4 regions of the Shouchella rhizosphaerae genome follow, and region 1 is predicted to be linked to each of the others. Evidence: riboswitches for the same ligand, from Rfam matches in the RefSeq annotation. Region 1 holds a riboswitch; each other region holds the start of a gene.
The links. Region 1 has a riboswitch for thiamine pyrophosphate ahead of V5G21_RS12710 (acetylornithine deacetylase). Riboswitches for the same ligand answer to the same signal wherever they lie in the genome.
Positions count from the first base shown of each region.

Region 2: linked by a shared signal. The riboswitch ahead of V5G21_RS19130 (ECF transporter S component) and the one ahead of V5G21_RS12710 (acetylornithine deacetylase) in region 1 are both predicted to bind thiamine pyrophosphate.
Region 3: linked by a shared signal. The riboswitch ahead of tenA (thiaminase II) and the one ahead of V5G21_RS12710 (acetylornithine deacetylase) in region 1 are both predicted to bind thiamine pyrophosphate.
Region 4: linked by a shared signal. The riboswitch ahead of thiD (bifunctional hydroxymethylpyrimidine kinase/phosphomethylpyrimidine kinase) and the one ahead of V5G21_RS12710 (acetylornithine deacetylase) in region 1 are both predicted to bind thiamine pyrophosphate.

Region 1 is NZ_CP144921.1:2,560,920-2,566,574, forward strand. Features, by position in the region: gene V5G21_RS12695 (CitMHS family transporter) at 1-431, opposite strand, end outside; gene V5G21_RS12700 (response regulator) at 584-1,306, opposite strand; gene V5G21_RS12705 (ATP-binding protein) at 1,358-2,950, opposite strand; TPP riboswitch at 3,038-3,146, shown strand; gene V5G21_RS12710 (acetylornithine deacetylase) at 3,212-4,489, shown strand; gene tenA (thiaminase II) at 4,493-5,164, shown strand; gene V5G21_RS12720 (acyltransferase family protein) at 5,356-5,655, opposite strand, start outside.
Region 2 is NZ_CP144921.1:3,834,784-3,840,438, reverse strand. Features, by position in the region: gene V5G21_RS19140 (energy-coupling factor transporter transmembrane component T family protein) at 1-200, opposite strand, end outside; gene V5G21_RS19135 (ABC transporter ATP-binding protein) at 169-1,638, opposite strand; gene V5G21_RS19130 (ECF transporter S component) at 1,631-2,236, opposite strand; TPP riboswitch at 2,338-2,437, opposite strand; gene V5G21_RS19125 (HAD family hydrolase) at 2,472-3,275, opposite strand; gene V5G21_RS19120 (branched-chain amino acid aminotransferase) at 3,294-4,376, opposite strand; gene V5G21_RS19115 (cation diffusion facilitator family transporter) at 4,782-5,655, shown strand, end outside.
Region 3 is NZ_CP144921.1:2,663,028-2,668,682, reverse strand. Features, by position in the region: gene V5G21_RS13185 (alpha/beta fold hydrolase) at 252-1,142, opposite strand; gene V5G21_RS13180 (TerC family protein) at 1,499-2,308, shown strand; gene V5G21_RS13175 (PTS transporter subunit IIC) at 2,421-3,446, opposite strand; TPP riboswitch at 3,596-3,695, shown strand; gene tenA (thiaminase II) at 3,769-4,443, shown strand; gene V5G21_RS13165 (DNA-3-methyladenine glycosylase I) at 4,483-5,013, shown strand; gene V5G21_RS13160 (TasA family protein) at 5,235-5,655, opposite strand, start outside.
Region 4 is NZ_CP144921.1:3,546,919-3,552,573, reverse strand. Features, by position in the region: gene V5G21_RS17550 (Na+/H+ antiporter subunit D) at 1-817, shown strand, start outside; gene V5G21_RS17545 (Na+/H+ antiporter subunit E) at 822-1,310, shown strand; gene V5G21_RS17540 (Na(+)/H(+) antiporter subunit F1) at 1,303-1,578, shown strand; gene mnhG (monovalent cation/H(+) antiporter subunit G) at 1,565-1,987, shown strand; gene V5G21_RS17530 (HU family DNA-binding protein) at 2,228-2,503, shown strand; TPP riboswitch at 2,521-2,619, shown strand; gene thiD (bifunctional hydroxymethylpyrimidine kinase/phosphomethylpyrimidine kinase) at 2,705-3,532, shown strand; gene V5G21_RS21480 (WYL domain-containing protein) at 3,522-3,752, opposite strand; gene V5G21_RS17520 (BCCT family transporter) at 4,103-5,655, shown strand, end outside.

The sequences.
Region 1 (5,655 bases):
AGCGCCAAAGTCGCTAACATATACAAGTTCATTTTAAGCTTTTTGTATAATGGAAGCATCGCCGTCACGGTAATAATAAATGTAGTCGTGCCATCACCGTCCAAAGCAACAAGCGATGCCAAGCAAACCGTGCCAATCGCAATCTTTAGCGGATCGCCTTTGACAACACGCAAAATCAAATTGACAATGGGATCAAACAAACCGGCATCGATCATGATGCCGAAAAAAAGGATGGCGAATACGAGCATGACACCAGTAGGAGCAACTTGTGAAATGCCGTCCAACATCATTTCGCCGATGCCCAAATAAAAGCCGCCAATTAAGGCAAATGCAATTGGAACAATTATTAATGCAAGCAAAGCTGACATTCGTTTCGTCATAATTAAAGCCATAAAAACAACAATCATGCTGTAGCCTAAAACTGCAAGCATAGACATTCTCCCCTTCCTTACTGAAACCGCTTTCTTTTTTATTAATGTAGCAAGGAAGGTGCGAAAGCGATAGTTTACTTGCGTTTTTTGCATAAGTGGCTATTATTTTCATTTTTTTCATTCTCGGCAGTCGTAGAAAAAAAGCAAGCCGCTTATTTGCGTGCTGCTTGCTTATAGCGCCGTTCTGGCCGGCCCACATGTCCATAAACGACATCCACTTTGACAGCGCCGATCGAAACAAGGTATTCGAGATACCGTCTTGCTGTGGAGTGGCTAGTGCCAATGCGTTTGCCGACTTGCTCAGCGTTTAGGCTTTCACTTTCAGTAATATGTACGAGTGCTTTTTCCACGTTTTTTAACGTATGCTTGTCAATTCCCTTTGGGAGTGGCCCAGACGTACGCAGGCCAACATTGGAAGCCGGTTGGCCCGTTTTATCATGGTGGAACAAACGTTGAATGTCTCTTTCGGCATCGGTACTTTTCGGCTTGCCTTTCGTTCTCGCTGCTTTGTATTCCTCAAGTGTTTGGAAAAAACGATCTACAATAATTGGTTTTAGCATATAGCTAAATGCGCCTCCTCGTTTGGCCTCTCCTACTGTTTGGGCATCGTTAGAGGCAGTAATAAGGATGACGTCGACATGATGGTCAAGTTGCTTAATGTGAAACAGCAAGTCGATGCCGTTAGCGTCGGGCAATTGAACGTCGAGCAACACTAAATCTGGCGTAATGACTTGGAGAAGCTGTTTTGTCGCTTTCGCTGTTTCCGCTTTTCCAACAATCGTAAAATCTAGTTTGCTTTGAATCAATTGTTCGTAAACAGAAGCGGCGACTGGATCATCTTCAACAATCAGCACGCCGATGGAAGGGGTTTGCATAGTTTGATTCGCTCCTCTGATTTGTTTCCTTATAAAGATGCATTGTATGATTTACAGTCTTTTATGTTTAGGTATAGCAATCGTCATACGCATGCCGCCCCCAGGGCGTTCGGCCATGAACCAAGTGCCATGAAGCTGGTGAAGGGCGTGTTGCATGATGGTTAAACCAAGGCCGTGCTGGCCCTCGCTTTTGCTTGTTGCCCCTGTTTCCAAATAGTGCGCTTCTTCTTTAGGGGTCATACCCTTGCCGTTGTCTTCAATATCCATAATCATATCATTCCCAAAATCGGTAAAAGCAATATGGACATGGGCGTTTGCTCCTTGGTGAGCAACAGCCGCCTCTAAGGCATTGTCAATTAAGTTGCCGATGACAGTCACAACATGGTCGCTTTTGATTGTCGCAGGATAATCGAGCCAAGTGCTTCCTTCTGCAAATGTAAGGGCTGCTTTCATTTCTTTGGCACGGTTTACTTTGCCAAGCAAAGCTGCGACAATAAGCGGGTCTTTCACAGAAGCCATGAGGAAGGTGACTGTTTCTTGCAACTCTGTTACTTCCGCTTTCATAAACGCTTTTGCTTCTTCGTATTTCTCAAGCAGCAATAAGCCATTTAATGTATTAAGCTTATTCAAGTATTCATGGGTTTGCGCTCGCATATGTTCGGTATGTTGCTTAATCTCCAACAATTCATTTGCCAGGTCCTCTACTTCTGAAAACGGGCGGATCGTCAACACAAAGCCGATTGCTGCATGTTTAGCTAAAATTGGCGCCGCATCCACAATATAAAGAGTGTTAGCGATTAATAGCCTCTGTTGGGTCATCTTTTCCGGGTTTTCAGCAGCTTGTTTAATAAACGCTTGCAATTGAGGTTCAGTTAATTCGCCATCCACATGGCTCCCTAAAATTACTCGTGCACGTTTATTTGCTGAAAGAATCTGGAGATCGGGGCCAACTGCCAGCGTTGCGTCCCCTACCGATTCGAGAATTGCTTGTTTTTCCGAAAAGGCGCGCGAGATTTCCTCCGGTTCTAACCCGAAGATAAGTTTTTTGACGCGTCTAGCGATATAGAGTGCGCCGGGAATGCCAATCAAGAGGGCTAAACCGCCAAAGCCAGCAACGCGCAGTTGGTAAAAAAGAATGTCATCCTTAATTTCAGTCGTTAGAAAACCAACTGATGAAACGCCGATAATGTTTCCTTCTCTGTTGAAAATCGGCGTTTTGGCTTTTACAGCCTCGCCAAGAATTCCATTGCCAATAAAAACGGTTGATTTGCCGGCAAGAGGCGCTTCGTTGCTTGTTTCTGTCTTCTGGCCAATTTGGTTTTCATGAGGATGAGAATACCGAATCCCTTCCGTATTGGCAATAACAACATAATCAGCGCCCGTGCGCTTGCGCAATGTTTCAGCAATTGGCTGAATCCGTGCTGCTGGATTTTGGTCGGCAAACGCATCAATAATGTCCGGGTGTTCAGCGATTAGTTCCGCTGCCGCCAGTGCTTTTTCTCCCGTGGTTCGCTCAATCATCCCGTCGATAATGGATGAAAAGAACACCGTTACAAGCAGCAATGAAACGAGAAGAACAATAGCCATTAATGCAGTCATTTGCCCAAAAAGACCCAAGCGTTTCAATTTACGTGGAAAAGCCATAAAAGCCATCTCCTATCGTGTTCATAAAAGATCAAGCCTTGCCGATTGCGCTTACATATGGTAGCGTTAGTATATCAAAACAATCACTAAAACCGCTAGGGGTGCTTCGAATGATGGAAGCTGAGAGAGGCAAACGCCTTAACCCTTATCACCTGATCTGGTTCGGACCAGCGGAGGGAAGCGGGCACGTTTTCTCGACATGCCACCCGCTTCTTTTTTAAGTAGCGGTTTTTTTGTGTGGAAAAGGAGGACAACAACCAGGTGGAATCGTTGCTTAAGCAAGTGGAAGAACGGGAAGAGGAGCTCATTCGGCTTGTGTCTGATTTGATTTCCTATCCGACCATAGCCCCTCCAGCCCGAAATACGGCCGATATCCAGCAGTATATTGAAGGCTATTTGCGTGCTGCGGGGATGGCTGTCGATAAGTGGGAATCGTACCCAGGCGATTGGAATATCGCGGCAAAGAAAGAAGGCACAGATAGAACGAAGTACCATAGCCTCCTTTTAAATGGCCATGTCGATGTCGCTACAGTCGAAGAGGAAGAAAAAAGCCAATGGAAATACGCTCCTTTTTCTCCTAGAGTAGAAGAACGGACGCTGTATGGCCGTGGTGCCGCCGATATGAAAGGCGGGCTTGGCGCTTGTTTGTTCGCCTTGCGTCTTTTGCATGATCATGGCATTGAACTAAAGGGCGACGTCCTGCTTGAAGCAGTTACAGGCGAAGAAGTCGGCGAGGCTGGCACGAAACAATGTTGTGAGCGAGGCTATACGGCAGATTATGCACTTGTAGCCGACACAAGCAACTGCCGTGTCCATGGACAAGGCGGTGTCATTACTGGCTGGATTACCGTAAAAAGTGACTCGACTCACCATGATGGCACGCGGCGGAATATGATCCATGCCGGTGGCGGCTTAAAGGGAGCTAGTGCGATTGAAAAAATGGCTAAACTGATTGCTGCTTTGCAAGAACTTGAGCGCCACTGGGCTGTGACAAAGTCGTATCCAGGTTTTCCGCCTGGAACCAATACGATTAATCCAGCTGTCATTGAAGGCGGGCGCCATCCAGCGTTTATTGCTGATGAATGCAGGTTGTGGGTAACGGTGCATTTTTATCCAAATGAATCTGCCGAAGAAGTGGCCAACGAAATTGAAGCCCATCTTCTTGCTACAGCTAAAGCGGATGTGTGGTTGAAGGACCACCTTCCAACCTTTACTTGGGGCGGCGCCTCTATGATTGAAGACAAAGGGGAAGTATTCCCTGCTTTTTCAATCGATGAAGCTCATCCTGCATTATCTGTTTTAAAGACCGTCCATCAGACTGTTTTCGAGGCTCCATTGGAAATAGAAATGTCAACTAGCGTGAACGACGGTGGCTGGTTGGCCGAATATGGAATGCCGACGATTTGTTATGGGCCTGGGAAATTAGCACACGCCCATGGCGTGAATGAACAGCTTGACATTGATGAACTCGTCCGTTATACGAAAGCGCTTGTCGCCTTCATTTATAAATGGTGCAATACCGAAAAAAGGGGAGAATAACTTATGAAGTTTTCAGAACGTATTCGTAAAAACGCTGATCCGATTTGGCAAGCGAGCCACAATCATCCGTTTGTCCAAGGAATTGGCCACGGCACTCTTGAACTAGAAGCATTTCAATATTATATGTGCCAGGATTATAAATATTTGATTGAGTATGCCCGCGTCATTGCCCTAGGCACAGTATTGGCACCTGATTTGGAAACGATGTCTGGTTTTGCGAAAGCGCTTGATGAAACGCTTAACAGCGAAATGGATCTGCATCGCGCATATGCGAAGCGCCTCGGAATTACACAGGAACAGTTGGAACAGACAGTTCCTGGCCCAGTAACGCTTGCTTATAGCAGCGCGATGATGGCTGAAGCACAAAAAGGATCCCTTGCCGAGCTCATTGCGGCGATTTTGCCGTGTGCTTGGAGCTATTATGAAATTGGCACAGCGCTCGCGAAGATTCCAGGCGCCACAGAACATGAGGCATACGGAGAATGGGTGAAAATGTACTCTTCGCCTGAGTTTGGCGCAATTGCGGACTGGCTGATTGCCAAGCTAGACGAGCTTGCCGCAGAAAAGAGCGAGGCCGAACTAGACCGCATTGAAACGATCTTTATGAATACGAGCCGCTATGAATATATGTTCTGGGATATGGCTTATAAACAAGAAAACTGGCCGATCGGTTAAAAAAACGCTGTGCCCTGTTAGCGGGCATAGTGGAGGTTGTCGACAAAATCATCAGACTGATAGAAAACGCTTGTCAGACGAGGAGTGCAGGCGAGGGAAAATGCGAATAGAACGGGCGTTCATGAGCATATGACCGAGACAATCGACGAAGTATGCGAGCGTTTGTCTACAGTCTGAAACGCTGTGCCCTGTTAGCGGGGCACAGCGTTTCCTTGTAAGGCGTGTTGCTTCTGCAACCGCCCCTGCCTTTTCAATGGTGCTTTTCCAAGCAGCCATGGGTATTTCTGCAACAAATAGATAAATGGGACGACAAGGACAATCGTAACGACGGTGAAAAACAACGTCCAAGGCAAACTGTTAGCGGTGCTTAAGTCAACTTGAAATCCGTAATAAAGGGCAGCGCGGACAAAGTTTAGCATTGGCAAGTGGATAAGCAAGATCACAATCGAGTTTTGGCCGAGAAACAATAGTGTCTTTGAGTGCTGCAGCTT
Region 2 (5,655 bases), 1.3 Mb from region 1:
AATGGCAGACAGTATAACAACACAAACTTGCGAGGATGGCCAGAAAAGCAGAAAAGCAAAAATAGCGATGCCAGAAACAAGACAAGCAATGCGTTAGGATTATGCACGAAAATAATCGCAATAAAACCAATAATTGTTGTCACTAATTTTAAACTCGGATTCACACGGCTAAGCCATGTCTCTTTCCATTTGTATTCCACCTACGTCACCCCCTGTTCCATTTCGCGTGCGCGCCATTATTGTATCAAGGGTTCCGTTTTTAATCGTCCATTCATGCGTGGCAAAATGGTCAACAATCATTTCATCATGTGTCACCATTAAGATCGCAGTCCCTTGCCTGCGGCGCTCTTCTAGCGCTTCAAGCAACAAGAATGTATTTTTTGCATCTTGGCCAAATGTCGGTTCATCGAACAGCAAAAGCGGCCGCGGCTCCATAAAGGCTGTTGCGACACTAAGGCGGCGCTTTTGGCCAATGGAAAGCATATAGGGATGGTTGTCTTGTTTGCCTTCTAATTGGAACATCTCAAGCAACGATTGTGCTTGGGCATTGGCTGATTCCCTACTACAGCCCGCCAATAACTCTTGCCAAACAGAATCAGCGACAAACTGAAATTCTGGGTTTTGAAAAACAAAACCAATTTGCTCAGACAGGGACTGCTTTGGTTTGACAGCTTCCCCATTTAGCTGATAGGTGCCTTTCCATTTGAGCAAATTCATCAAAGCATACAGAAAGGTCGATTTCCCAGCGCCGTTTTTGCCCGTAATGCAAACCCAGTCGCCAGCATGGACAACCGCTTCATCCACTTTTCCTACTCGTTGTTTGCCACGATAAGCAGCCCAATGGTTAAGCAACAGAAGCGGCGTGTGCCTCTTCTGCTTTATTTTGCCTGGAGCGTATTGGGACAAATAGTTTTTCCATGAATATGGATGCCAGATTCCATATTCATCAAGTTGGCGGCGATAGCGCTGAAACAATTCCTGTGGAGCGCCGTCGTCAAGCAATTGGCCCTCTTCATTAAACAACACAATCCGATCCACAAAATCAATGATTTCAGAAATTTTATGTTCAATAATAATAATTGTTTTGCCGCTGCACGCTTGACGGACAGTCTGCCATATTTGCGTGGTCCCCTCCGGATCAAGCAACGCTGTCGGTTCGTCAAGAAAAAGAACATCGCTTTCAGCCGCTAGTGCGCAAGCAATAGCAAGGCGTTGTTTCATCCCTTGTGACATTGCAGCAATCGGCCAATGGCGCTCAGGTAAATCAAGGCCTACTTGTGCTAAAAGGCGCTCGATCGCCACATCCATTTGGTCACGGGGCATGCGGCGGTTTTCTAAGACGAACGCAATTTCTTCATCGACATAAGGCATGCAAAATTGCGTATCTGGATCTTGGAATACAATCGCAGGCTGCTTGGCGGGAACAAGCACTTCAGCATGATAAGGGAGCTCAATCGCACTGGGGATGAGGCCCGCCATCATATGCGCTAACGTCGATTTTCCTGAGCCACTTGGACCAAGCAGAAGCACTTTCTCCCCTGAGTAAATATCAATGGACAAGTCTTCAAATAATAACGTGCCGCTATTCGGATAAGACAGCGACAGCTGCTTGATGGACACAGCCTGTTCTCTACTCATCCTTTTTACTCCTTTTCGAAGCAAACAAGTCGTAATCGGCTTGGGAAACGGGGCGCAAAAGCGTACTGACGCCTGTCTTTTCCAGTGCCCGTACAAGCGCAGAGGCTAAAAAGCCAGCAATGATAATGGAGCCAAGCGTGCGAAAAACAACGCGCAATGTGATATTCCAAGTCGTTAAATCACTCAAATAGGCATTAAAATAATCGAGCCCAAGGGAGGCAAACGAAGCGAAAACAGCACCAAGGCTAGCTGTCCATACTGTATATACGCGGTATTTGAATAGGGCAAAAGCCAACTCAATTCCAAGCCCTTGCAAAGCGCCGTACAACAGCAACAACGGTCCGTATGGGGACCCAGCAAAAAATTCCCCTGAAGCGGCCGCGGTTTCGGCAAGCAACGCAACCCCTGGCTTTTTAATCAGCAATGCTGCAATTGTTCCGGCAATAAACCACATGCCATACAGCAGCTGGTCTGCTTGCAACCCTGGGAGGCTGACTAAGTCCGTGACCGGCGTCCATAGGCGGTATACGACCGCAAACACAACCGAAATCAAAATCGTCACAATCATGTCTGTCAAACGTAAGCGATTCTTGTTCATTTTCTGTCTCCTTTTTCCACTGGAAAGGGCACAAAAAAACGCTCCCCCGAAACGGATGGAGCGACGCACACGACCCTGCCATGGGCAAACCAAAGCAGCGCCTATTGTACACCGCACTTCCCTTCGCTAGCATTACCTAGATCAGGTAAAGGGTTAAGGCTAAACGCCTTTCTCAGCATAAACGCACCCCTAGTGGTTGTAATTTATCATGTTATTTAAAGTTAACCATATGTTTTTACAAGCTGCAATCTTTTTTTTCGGCAATTACATTTTTAATTTCGGTTAAACGACGAATTTCATAGGTTGGACGAATGTCGGTTGTGTTTTCAATTCCATCACGATTTAGCCAAATCGTTTCGATTCCAGCTTGGTTTCCGCCAAGAATATCTGTATGCAAATTATCGCCAACCATGAGCACTTCCTCTTTCGCTGTCCCTGACAATTCCAACGCATGCTTAAACATTGCTACATCCGGTTTGCCTTTCCCGTAAGCGCCAGAAATCAAAATATGGTCAAAATAAGGGACAAGTTGAGGAGTGATCTCCAATTTCGTATTTTGCAGATCAGGAGAGCCATTTGTTAAAAGCAAAAGCCTGTAAGAATGTTGCAGCTCATCAAGGACTGCAAACGTATCTTCAAACACATACGGGTTTTTTCGCCGTTCTGATGGAAAATGGCTCGCCAATTGGTTCGCTAATTCCCCATCTTCTATGCCTATTTCTGCTAGCCCTTTTTCCCAAGCAGCTTGTTGGTACACAGGGGCAATTTCCCGTAGACGGTTAAAGTCTTCCGTGTCATCACGGAAAGCTCCCCACAAGCCTTCAAATGGATTTATGCCAATCAGTTTTGTAAACTCGTACGTTTCATAGGATTGATATAGCTCCGTGGCATGAGTACGCACCGCTTCCTCTAGCGCGTCTGGGTCAATATCTGTATGGACCGTTGCCGCCAAAGCACATGTCTGCCTAAACGCTTCCTTTATGCTTTTTTTATCCCATAATAACGTATCATCTAAATCAAAGAAAATAGCTCGTATCATACTTGCCTCCGGGTTTGGTTATTCCTCGTCTTCCAAACGGACAGTCCAGCCAAACGGGTCTTTTTGTTCTCCAGTTTGAATGCCTGTCAATTCCGTGTACAAACGTTTGGACAACGCTCCTGTTTCATTGTTGTTGACAACGATTTTGTGGTCTTTCCACAAAAGTTCTCCGACTGGAGAGATGACCGCTGCTGTACCAGTTCCGAAGACTTCTTCAAGCGTACCGCTTTTGCTTGCGCTCACAATTTCTTCAATTGAAATCCGCCGTTCGAACACTGGGATATCCCAACTTTTCAGCAACTCGATCACGCTTTTGCGTGTAATGCCCTCTAAAATGCTGCCTGATAATCCAGGTGTATGCACTTCTCCGTTCAATTTAAAAAACACATTCATGCTGCCTACTTCTTCGACGTATTTCTTTTCCATCCCGTCCAACCATAGAACTTGTGCTTGTTTGTTCGCTGTAGCCCGCTCTTGTGCTTTGTAAGCAGCACAGTAGTTGCCAGCCGTTTTCGCGGTCCCAGTCCCCCCTGGTGCGGCACGTGTATATTGGTCTTCTACAAAAATGCCAATTGGGTTGATTCCTTCTTTATAGTAAGCTCCGACTGGTGACAAGATAATCATAAATTTATAATTACGTGAAGGCGCTACGCCTAATGTAGGTTCTGTCGCAATAACAAATGGGCGAATATAAAGGGAAGTTCCTGGCATCGTTGGAATCCAGTCTTTATCGATACGGATCAATTCCTTTAAATAAGCGAGCATTTGTGCTTCATCAATCGGCGGGATGCTCAAACGGTCGCTTGATTGATTCAAACGCTTAAAGTTTTCTTCTGGGCGGAATAAGCGGACGCTCCCATCTTCAGAACGGTACGCTTTTAAGCCTTCAAAAACCGTTTGCCCATAATGGAATACCATTGCGGCAGGATCAAGGGTCAATGGTTGATAAGGAATAATACGGGGACTGTACCAGCCTTTCTCTTCTGAATAATCCATGATAAACATATGGTCTGTAAAATACTTGCCAAACTCTAAAGCAGAAGACTCGGGTTTTTGTTTTTTGTGCGTACATTTCATAATTTCGAGTTTTTGTGTTGTCATGAACGAGCGCTCCTTCATTTTTTCTCTAGTAACATCGATGATATGGTTTAGGAACAAGACGACAAACAAAAAAATGCTTACCCTTTATGAAATTGATCGAATCGTCTATTCTCCCCAATAAAAACTGCTTAATTGTCTATACTAGGCAATAAAACAAGTTATTATTATCCCTTTACTATATCATAATATCACATATTCAAACAGCTTTTTGCTATCACCTGTAATTCTTCATCTATGATTTCGTTTTTTTGCTGGGCGAAATGTTGGTTTCGGGAAACATTGTTCCATATAAGCCATAGTGCTGCGAGCAGCGAAACATGTTGCTGTAGACCCACTCGCTGCCTGTTTGATAGGATAAAGAAACGCAAAGAAACACCATATTTTTTGGAGAAAGGGTTAGCCTTGATGAAACGATATGAAGAACTAAAAAAAGGGGAATCCGGCGCATGGCTTAGTATAGGCGCTTATATCTTTTTGGCAGCGGTAAAGCTGACAATCGGCTACTTGTTTTTTTCGCAAGCGCTCGTCGCTGATGGATACAACAATGCTTCTGATATTATTATTTCAATTGCTGTTTTAATTGGCTTGCGCATTTCCCAAAAGCCGCCTGACAAAGACCATCCGTATGGCCATTTCCGTGCAGAACATATTTCCGCCTTGTTGGCCGCGTTCCTGATGGTAATAATTGGCATTCAAGTGTTGATTGAGGCAGGGACGACCCTTCTTAGCGCAAATGAAACAGAAGCGCCAAGCATGGTCGCTGCATGGACAGCGGCAGGAGGCACGGTCATCATGTTTTTTGTCTATCGCTACAATAAACAGCTCGCTGAGAAAATCAATAGCCAAGCTCTCGCTGCCGCCGCGCAAGACAATAAAAACGATGCACTAGTCAGTTTGGGGGCGCTCATCGGCATTATCGCTTCCCATTTCCATTTAGGTTGGCTTGATTCATTGACTGCGTTGCTGATTGGCCTCATTATTTGCTATACAGCTTGGACCATTTTTAGAGATGCCACCCATTCATTAACCGATGGCTTTGATGAAAAGATGCTTGAAGTGTACAGAGATACCATTGAGGAAAATGAGCAAGTCCATCTATTAAAAATGGTAAAAGCACGCCAAGTTGGCAGCTCCGTTTACGCCGATGTAACGATTGAGGTAAAACCTACTTTAACGGTCAAAGATAGCCACGACATTGCGGACCAAATCGAACGGGATTTGCGCACAAAGCATAATATCCTGCATACGACCGTGCACATCGAACCGAAAAAAGAGGATA
Region 3 (5,655 bases), 100 kb from region 1:
ATTTTGATTTTACTAGGCATAACAAAATACACACGCCTAAAAAGCCTGTGTGGGCAAACGAGGGTATTTAATTTAAGGTTCGGCCTTCATTACTTAGACGCACCTTTCCCGTTTACACTGGTACACAGTAGACAGTATTCAGTTAGCGGCCTTGGCAATCGTCTTTGTAATGATCATGATAAAAACCTCCCTTAAGATAACACATGTATCGTACCAGACTGATTGCCAAAACGCAACGGCGCGGCACAGCTTCACACAGGCCAAAGCCGCTTTTTTTGTTTTTGTAAATGCTCAAGCATGAGATGATTCACAATTTCAGGATGCTCATGGTGGAGCCAATGGGTAGCGCCATCTACTAACACGGCATCGCCATTGCTACACCTTTTCAAACTGGCTTGTGCGAGTGCTTTACTTAAAAACAGGTCATTGGCTCCCCAAATGATCCTTGTCGGCACAGAGACTGGCAGATCAATCTCGGTCTTCCTGTCTACCCCTTGGAAACGGATGGCACGATACCAATTAAGCATTCCTTTCAGCGCTCCTGGCTGCCGCCAAGCCAGTTTATAGTGACGCAATTCCGCCTTTGTAAAAGCCCGCTCATTGGCTGTTTTCGTCATTCCAGCTTCCAAGTAGGCAAAATCCCTGGCGGCAAGCAGCTTTTCTGGGGCATGGGGCACTTGGAAAAACAGCATATATGCGCTGCGGAACAGCTGCAAAGGGTGCTTCTTTAAAGCAACACGCATATCGGCTGGATGGGGAATATTAATGGCGACAAGCTTTTTCACAACTTCTGGCTTTGAGGCAGCTAGATGCCAAGCAACTGCTCCTCCCCAATCATGACCGATTAAATAAGCTTGTTTCCGCCCAAACGCTTTAATAAACGCTACACAGTCATCACGAAGGACATCGAGCGTGTAAGCTTTAATGTCTTTAGGCTTATCGGACTGGTTATAGCCACGTTGGTCTGGCACAATGACGCGGTATCCTGCTCTTGCCAATGCATTGATTTGATGGCGAAATCCGTACCAAAACTCAGGAAAACCATGCAGCAAAAGGACCAGTTCTCCATCTTCTTGTCCAGCGGACACGATGTGAAACGTGTGGCCTCCTGTTTCGACGATGTGATGTTTGTATTTTTCCAACCTGAATCACACCTTTCTCTTATAGTTCATGTTTACCCAAGAGCAGGCTTATTCATGCCCTGTCCATTCTATTTTTTAAAAAGGCTTGACGTTTCTATTAATCTTCACGTATACTATCGTTAATTGCATAACATTCCTTCAAAGGGGAGTAGCTGCAAGTTATTGACATAACTTGAACCAAAGTCGTCATTACGTGGATTTTCCACCGGCTTTGTTGTTGGCATGATACATAAATGTCTAGCAAGACCTTTGCCTCGTTTTTAAAACCAAGGCAGAGGTCTTTTTTGTGTATTTTTTCCTCTCTTTGGTGAAAACGAGCTGGAGTGGACATTAACTAAAGAGAGGCGAGTGGAGCGATGGATGTATCATTACTTTTAGAGTACAGCTGGGTGCTTGTTGTGCTTATTGCATTGGAAGGTGTATTGGCGGCTGATAATGCGCTAGTTCTAGCGATTATGGTCAAACATTTGCCTGAGACAGAACGTAAAAAAGCGCTCTTTTACGGTTTGGCTGGCGCGTTTGTTTTTCGGTTAGGTTCGTTGTTTATCATTTCTTTTCTTGTCGACATTTGGCAAGTTCAAGCGATTGGTGCCGCATACCTATTATTCATTGCGCTAAACCATTTATACCGAAAGCATATTGTCAAGAAAAGCGAGGAAAAGGCCGGCATTGCAAAAGCTAAAAAAGGAAGCGGCTTCTGGACGACTGTGTTAAAAGTCGAAGTCGCCGACATCGCCTTTGCTGTTGACTCGATTTTAGCTGCCGTTGCCTTGGCCACCGCTTTAACGCCAACTAACCTCGGCACGGTCGGCAGTATGGACATCGGCCAATTTATTGTCGTCTTTCTTGGCGGTTTCATCGGCCTCTTAATCATGCGCTTTGCAGCTACAAAATTTGTTGCACTGCTCGAAAAACGGCCTGGCCTTGAAACGGCCGCATTTATTATTGTTGGCTGGGTTGGCGTCAAGTTGACGGTGCAAGTGCTTGCCCATGATGCGATTGCATGGATCCCACACGAATTCCCACACTCAACGGGCTGGAAGCTCTTTTTCTACGGCGTTTTAGTTCTTATTGTCATTGCCGGATGGTTCTTATCAAGCAAACCACAAGATGGCGAACAAGAAGCGCAGTCAGAAAAACGAGCTGAACGAAAAATCGAAGGATAAGAAAAAACAAAGCTCAGCTTCCGCTGAGCTTTGTCTTCTATTCCAACGACAGCCTCGGCTGGCCATCATTACGTCTATGTTTGGCGTAAGCCTGAAAGTACCTTCTTCTCCATTATTGCAGTTTAATATGCAAATCGCCTGTTTTCGCCCAGCCAATCCGTTTGATTAACTCATATAACGCCAATGAAATGATCCCTGGCAAAATGATGCCTGTGCCTATAAAAATGAACAAGCCTGTTATTCCTTGTGTGGAAAAAATCGTAATAGGCGCAATCAAAGAATTCAAGCCTAAACCGGCAAGCTCATACGAAACTTGGAACTGAAAGGCTAGTGAAGCAATCGGAGCGCAAATAATTGCTGCGGCAAACGGAGGCAAACAGAGGCGCGGGTTTTTAATTAAATTGGGAAACTGTACTTTTGGCGTGACAAGCCCTTGGGCAAGTAATGCCCCAGCATCGTTTTGTTTCCAAGACATAAGGGTGAAACCGACAAACTGAGCTGTGCAACCAATTAATGCTGCACCACTTGAGATCGGGTCCATTTGCAAGGCAATCGCAAGTGCAGCCGATGAAGCTGGTGTCATAAGCAAAATGCTCCATGTGAGAGCGATGGCCATTGGAGCGATAATAGGCGATCCTTGTACAGACGTAGCCAGTTGCGCGCTTATCCATTCTAGCATCGGTGTCGTAACAGCTGCCATAACAAGTCCTACAAGCCCGCCAACAAAAATACCGGAAAAAGGAATTGCCATCATATCCAGTTTCGTCTTTCCAGTTATTCGTTTGCCGACATAAGTCGCAGCGACTGCTGCAATAACAGCGCTCACAGGTTGTCCTGGTGCGAGAACTGGCAGCCCTTCGACAAAACTAATCGCATTGCCGCCCACCGTACTCGAAGCCATAGCTGCATAAATGACGAGCGTGTTTCCTCCTAGCTGGTAAGCGATCCCGGCGCCAATTGCTGGAGCGAGTAGAATTTTAGTAATGGAGCCAATTGTGACAAACGCACTCCAACCAAAAATATTGCCGAAAGATTCAAACAAAAGTCCAATACCTAACGTAACAAGCACTGCATTGGCGACCCCTGCAGATGCTTTATACATCCGATCAATTACGTATGATTTCATGCTGTCTCCCATCCTTACAATATTTCATTTATCTGTCTATTTTTAGTCTCCGAAGCATCATAACACCTTCTAGCGTGCCTTGCAAATGTTTTTTGCCAGTGGGCAACGTACCGTTAACAGCTATTCATTGCACTTTGTCTGAAGATATGGTTCACTTTAAGAAGAACCACTAGGGGAGCCATCTGGCTGAGAAAAGCGCTGCTTTGACCCTTTGAACCTGATCTGGCTTGTACCAGCGTAGGGAAGTGGAGAACAATTGCTTATTCATGTAAAGCAACTCTCCTTTCTTTGCGTCAGGCATCCCTTTGTGGAAAAAAAGGAGGAGACGATTTTTATGAGTTTTACTGCCGAACTTCGCAAAACCGCCGACCCGATTTACAAAGCCATATTTAGCCATCCGTTTGTACAAGGTATTGGCAAAGGCTCGTTGCCCGCAGATTCCCTTATTCACTACGTCAAACAAGATTTTGAATACTTAAATACGTTTATGCAAATATACGGCATTGCTATTAGCCGGTGCGAAAACCGCGAAGACATTGCGATGTTCGCGGAACAAATTGGCTTTATTTTGCACAGTGAAACACACCCTCACCATAATTTTTGCAAGGTGGCAGGCGTCCGCTATGAAGATTTGCAATATGAGCCTCTCGCCCCAACTGCCCACCACTATACACGCCACATGCTTGATGTCGCCCACCGTGGTTCTCTCGCCGAAATATTGGCTGTGCTTCTGCCTTGTCCGTGGACATACCAAGCGATCGGCGACTATTTGTACGAAACGTTCCAGCCAAAAGCGAACCATCCATTTTTCGACTGGATTTCCTTTTACCGCTCAAACGGAGAAATGGGGGTAACGAAACAATTTTGTAAACGCCTCGACGACCTTGCGGCACATGCTACCGAACAAGAAAAAGAACGGATGCAAGACCATTTTTTAAAAAGCTGTCAACTAGAGTATAGTTTTTGGGAAATGGCTTATGTAAAAGAAAAATGGCCGGTTGCTTATTAACAGTGCTCCGGCTTATCGTTCAAATATGAGGAGGTTCCTATGCCAAAGCGTTGTAGTTGGGTAAGTAACAGCCCCCTCTACGAGCACTACCATGATAGCGAATGGGGGCGCCCTACTTATGACGACCAACAGCTATTTGAAATGCTTATGTTAGAGCTTATGCAATCAGGATTAAGCTGGCTAACTGTCTTAAAAAAACGAGATGCGCTCCGAACTGCATTCGCTAGCTTTAACTGGGAGTCATTGGCCCGTTTTACAGAAGAAGATGTGGCGCGCTTAAAAGAAATGAAAGCGATCATTCGCCATGAAGGAAAAATCCGTGCCGTTCTTACAAATGCGGCTGTAGCTCGTACACTTGCAAACGAGCATGGCTCCTTTGCCCATTTTATCTGGTCCTTTGCTCCAAATAAACAGGACAACCTTTCCGAACAAGCTATAGCGCTCAGCAAAGTGTTAAAGTCTGCTGGTATGGCCTTTGTTGGGCCAACCACTTGCCAGTCTTTTATGGAAGCTGCTGGCTTAGTCAACAGCCATGAACAAGACTGCTACCTTTATCAACCAGCAAAATAGGAATTTCTGTTTTAGTAGACAACAAAAAATAGGTTGTCGGCAAAGTCGCTAACCGCAATCAGACTGATAGAAAACGCTTGTCAGACGAGGAGTGCAGCCGAGGGAAGATGCGAATAGAACGGGGGTTCATGAGCATATGAGTGAGGCAAACGACGAAGTATGCGAGCGTTTGTCTACAGTCTGAGGTTGTCGGCAAATGCCGACAACCTCCACTGACTAAATTATTTCGCGCCTTGGTCTGTTTGCTTGGCTAATACTTCAAGTGAAGCAGTATAAACAGCTCCTTGGTATTCATTGCCTGCATTCTCGTCTAATTTCACGCCAAAATTAAGATCAATGTATTGGCCTTCATCCAATTGCCAAAATTCGTTGTCAGGTCCTTGCAAGCTGCCATCGCCAAGCACAAACTGATCAGCATTTTCGTCATAAGCTTGTTCATCAATTAAGGCAGCTACAACTTCAACGCCATTTGCCTCGGCCGTATGTGAAAAAGACTGAACTTCATTAGTAATGCCATTAAACAATTGGTCTAACTTATATTGTGCATCTTCATACACATCCCTGCCTGGCGTTGTTGTATACTTAATCGCAATGTAGCCAACTTTATACGCATCGATGGGTACATTCAAGTCGACAGAGTGG
Region 4 (5,655 bases), 990 kb from region 1:
ATTTCCCCTTTATTTCTGGCTTCCCCGCTCTTATTACGGGCCGCCAGCTGCGATTGCCGCCCTGTTTGGCGGATTGTTGACGAAGGTTGGCATTTATGCGATCATCCGAACATTTACGCTCATTTTTACAAATGATCCAGGATTTACACATACGTTTATTTTATGGATTGCAGGATTGACGATGTTTTTTGGCGTCCTTGGAGCCGTATCGCAATTTGATTTCAAACGGATTCTTTCCTACCATATCATTAGCCAAGTAGGTTATATGGTAATGGGCCTTGGCCTCTATACACGAGCCGCTATTGCTGGGGCAGTCTTTTACATTGCTCACCATATCATTGTCAAAACAGCACTTTTTCTGTTTGCTGGAGCAACACAAAAAGTGACAGGCACAACCGATATTAAGCAAATGGGCGGCTTGCTGAAGACGCACCCTTGGCTAGCGTGGCTCTTTTTAATCTGCGCATTATCCCTTGCTGGGATTCCTCCTTTGAGTGGCTTTTTCAGCAAATTCCCGCTCATCTTGGAAAGCTTAGTGATCGAAAGTTACGGGATTGCCTTTGTCGCGTTGCTCGTCGGCTTATTGACGTTGTTTTCAATGATCAAGATTTTTGTATATGCGTTCTGGGGAAAACAAGCACATACAGACGAACAGGCCTCTATTTCCGTAACAAAACTCTTGCTGCCAATCGTTCCCCTGGTGATGTTAACGATTGCCCTAGGCGTTGCTGCTGAACCTGTATTTACTTATTCGCTTGCTGTAGCAGACCAGCTACTCAATCCGGAAATTTACATTCAATCTGTTTTGGGAGAGTGAGAAAATGGCGTTTCAATTAATCATAAATACGTTAGTTGCGTTTTTGTGGATGCTCTTTCAAAACAGTTTTACCGCCCAAACTTTCGTTTTTGGTTATGTCATAGGGATGCTTGTCGTTCTTTGTTTAATCCGTTTTAAAGGCCGCTATTTTTACATGCTTCGCGTTTGGTCTTTTTTAAAGCTAATGGGTGTGTTTGCCAAGGAATTGACGGTTGCCAACCTGGATGTTGCCAAAATTGTCATCAGCCCTAAAATGAACATTGCTCCTGGGATCATTGCCGTGCCAACTGAACTGGAGACGAGGGTGGAAAAAACATTGTTTGCCGTCATGATGACATTGACACCAGGAACGATGTCGATTGAGTTTTCAGAAGACGGTCGCTACATTTTTGTCCATGCCTTAAATGCCGAAGACAAAGATGGGCTGGTTAAGCAAGCAAAAGATACATTTGAGGCTGGCATTTTGGAGGTGACCCGTCGCTATCATGTTTAATTTGTTGCTCTCTATTGCTTTAGTCATACTAAGCCTAGCCGCGCTCCTTTGTTTTGTCCGTGCCCTTCTTGGACCAACCAATCATGACCGCATTGTGGCGCTTGATACCGTTGGCATCTTATTAATTGGCTTTGTCGGCATCTTAATGATTCTTCAAGACACACGCGCCTATACCGAAATTCTTCTCGTCGTAGGCATTCTCGCTTTTGTAGGCTCAGCCGCCATGGCGAAATTTCTTGAAAGGGGGAATTTGTTTGACGACGATTGAATGGCTAATCGCAGTTTTGGCATTACTAGGATCTATTTTCGGCTTCCTTTCTGCTGTCGGCATCGTTCGATTGCCTGATGTGTACTCCCGTCTCCATGCGACGGGAAAAAATTCGACATTTGGCATTATGATGATCATGGCCGCTGTATTCCTCTACTTTTTTGTATTAAAAGGCGAGTTTATTGGCAAGTTGTTGTTAACGATTCTATTTGTGTTTATTACGGTGCCGATTGCAGCATTAATGATTTCTCGATCCGCTTACCGTATAGGCATTCCGATGGACGCTTCCACTGTTTGTGATGAAATGAAGCCTTTTTATGACAAAGAAAAGAAAACATATGCGAACAACAGCAAACAGACAACAAATGAAAATCCTACAAAACCATTACCTACAGAAAATAGGCCCTAAATAAAAGGACACGTTTGATGACAAGAATAGTGCTGAATTTGGGGAAAAACGTTACAAAGTGATTAAAAATCAGGTGTTCAGCCTTATTTTGGCCTTTAAGTCTTGACACAACAAGGATTCATGAGTAAATTAAGGGCAGGCATTGTCGCTATAAGCCGCACACAGCGAATATAGCAATATGTTGGTCTGTAAGAAGAAAAGAATGAAACAACTTTACGATAAGAAAAGGAGTTTTTTAAGATGAACAAAACAGATTTAATCAATGCAGTATCAGAACAAGCAGAAATCTCTAAAAAAGACGCTTCCAAAGCAGTTGACGCTGTTTTTAATGGCATTACGGAATCACTCGTAAAAGGAGCAAAAGTACAACTCGTCGGTTTTGGTAGCTTTGAAGTCCGCGAGCGTTCTGCTCGTAAAGGCCGCAACCCGCAAACTGGCGAAGAAATTGAAATCCCAGCAACAAAAAACCCTGCTTTCAAGCCAGGTAAACAGTTAAAAGACGCTGTTAACGAGTAAAACAACAGCAAACACATAGATTCCACTAGGGGTGCTTCGTGCTGAGAAAAGGTTCGCCTTTAACTCTTCAACCTGATCTAGTTCATACTAGCGTAGGGAAGTGGAAACGTAAAAAATACATTTGTTTTTTTTACATTACAACAGTCGCCTCCACAAGTACGGGCGGCTGTTTTTTTATTTTAGACAGAAAGGATGATGGCGTTGTCGACGATTTATCGCGCTTTAACGATCGCTGGAACCGATCCTACAGGAGGAGCTGGCATTCAAGCCGATCTCAAGACGTTTCAAGAACTAGAAGTGTATGGAATGAGCGTGATTACCTCGCTAGTGGCGCAAAATACGACAGGTGTGCGGGCTATCCACCACGTACCCCTTGAATTCATCGACCAGCAGTTCCAAGCGGTTGTCGATGATATTTACCCAAGCGCTATTAAAACAGGCATGATCGCGCTCCCAGAAATGATGGAACTCCTGCAACAACAACTAAATTCCCACAAAAACGTCCCTTATGTTTGCGACCCAGTGATGATGGCCAAAAACGGCGACCCATTGCTAGAAAAGCATGTGCGCGCTAAGCTTCGCGAGACACTTGTGCCTTTAGCAACAATTGTCACACCTAATATTGCTGAAGCGGAAGATTTAATTGACATGCAAATTGATGATATTGACGATATGGAAAAAGCAGCCATACGGATTGTTAAAGAATTAGGGGCACAAAGCGTTGTTGTAAAAGGGGGAAGTTTAACAGGCGATGCGGTTGATGTGTTTTACAGTAGAGAGACTGGATTGTTTAAATTGGATGCGCCCCGTACGGATACAAAACACACACATGGGACAGGCTGTACCTTCTCAGCAGCGATTTGTGCCCAATTGGCTAAAGGCATAGCGCTATTGGATGCAGTCCAAAAAGCAAAAGCTTTTACAGCAGATGCCATTACTTGGTCTTTACAAATTGGGAATGGCTATGGTCCAACCAACCATTGGGGTCATCGACTTAATGGGTTACCAGGCAAAAACGTTAACCAATAAGGGAACGATTCCCGCGTTTATTTGTCAACCAAGCGCATGAGAGAATATGGTCCAGTGCAAAGGCTCGATACGCATTTTTTAAATGGCAATAACAAAAAACATGCGTCTCGGTAACGGTGTATACTGTAACTTCCCTTTGGGTTAGCTTTTTATTTTTTGCTTCATAGATGAGTTCTACCCGCCCTTGCTCAGTAGCAGCTCTGTTTAATAACCGGATCATCATAATCACACTCCTTTTGATTATTATTATAACGATCGAACGAATGTTCGTCAACAAAAAAACAGAATGTTTGTTCGTTGTATTTTCTCCCGCATCTTACTAAGAAAGATGCGGGCTTTCTGTTTTAACAATCATTCATTGTGGGTAAATCCTCCTTGCCTCTCATTCCTTCTTCCTAAGCTCAACTATCTATTTTCATCGCTTTTTGTTCGAGTTCATAGACGCATACATGGGAGTTAAGTATAATGGGAAAAGTATTTGGAAATCACCTCCCAGGTTATAAACGCGAATAAATGGGTAAGTAAAGTTTATTCCGTCATCACAGTTGATTTAAAACAAGGAGCGCATCAATGAATTCAAATGACACACGAACGAAGATTGACCCCGTATTTTACTGGGTGCTTGGCATCCTCCTTATCTTTATTGTTGTTGGCATCTCTGCTCCAGCGCGCCTTGAAGCGATTACAGCCGCTGCCCAGGCCTTTATCGCCGATCGGTTTGGCTGGTATTATTTAATCGTCGTTACCTTCTTTTTGCTTGTATGCCTCTTTTTTATCTTTAGCCCTTATGGAAAGATACGTTTAGGCAAAGATGAAGACCGTCCTGAATACAGTTACTTAACATGGTTTGCTTTCTTATTTAGCGCAGGACTCGGCGTCGGGCTTCTGTTTTTCGGAGCTGCCGAACCAATTGCTCATTATGCAGTGAGCTCACCGACTGTAGAAGAAGGAACGGGAGCAGCTGCGCTAGAGTCCATGAAGTACGTATTTCTCCATTGGGGTTTTCATGGTTGGGCCATTTATGCAATTGTGGCGATTTGTTTGGCTTACTTTAATTTCCGCAAAGAACAGCCTGGCCTGATTAGCGCAGCGTTGTCGCCATTAATTAATCCAAATGGCTTCTTTGGCAAAACGATTGATGTGATCGCTATTATTGCCACATTGTCAGGAATTGCAACGACGCTCGGATTTGGGGCCGCTCAAATGAACGGCGGCATTTCCTTCCTGACAAACTTAGAAAACAGCTTTATGCTCCAGTTAGCGATTATTGTTGTGATTACCGTGCTCTTTCTTATTTCAGCAAGTACAGGGCTTGATAAGGGAATCCGCATTTTAAGTATTGTCAATATGACACTTGTCGTGCTTATGTTGCTGTTTTTCGCCGTGTTTGGTGCAACCATGTACTCGTTAAACCTTTTCACAAATACACTTGGCCAGTACATACAATCCTTGCCTGAACTTAGTTTTACGATTGCGCCAAACAGTGCAGAACACCGTGCTTGGATTAACGCGTGGACCTTGTTTTATTGGGCCTGGTGGATGGCATGGTCCCCTTACGTTGGTACATTCATTGCCCGCGTATCGCGAGGACGGACACTGCGAGAATTCGTCATTGGCGTACTGCTAGTCCCATCGCTGCTAGGCTTTGTTTGGTTTTCATTTTTAGGGGGGACATCGATTGCTGCCGAGTCTTCGGGGGCTGCCGCTATTTCAACATTAGCTGATGAAGAGATGTTGTTTGGCGTGCTAAGTACAATGCCCTTTAGTACCATTACATCCTTTATAACGATCTTTTTAATCGCTGTATTTTTTATTACGTCAGCTGATTCAGCCACATTTGTGCTAGGTAGCCAGTCTACAAAAGGATCATTAAATCCAGCTAACAAAATTAAAATAACATGGGGCCTGTTAATGTCAGCAACGGCCGCTGTTCTTCTCTATAGCGGCGGCCTGCAAGCATTGCAAAACACAATGATTGTCGTGGCGTTTCCTTTTTCGATTATCATCGTGCTTATGGTCATTTCTCTTTTAAAAGCATTGCGCCAAGAAAGACTAAAAGAGCAGGTCAAAGAGCGGCGGCTACGTCGTGAACTCGTTGAGCTCCGCAACTTCAAAAACAAGCA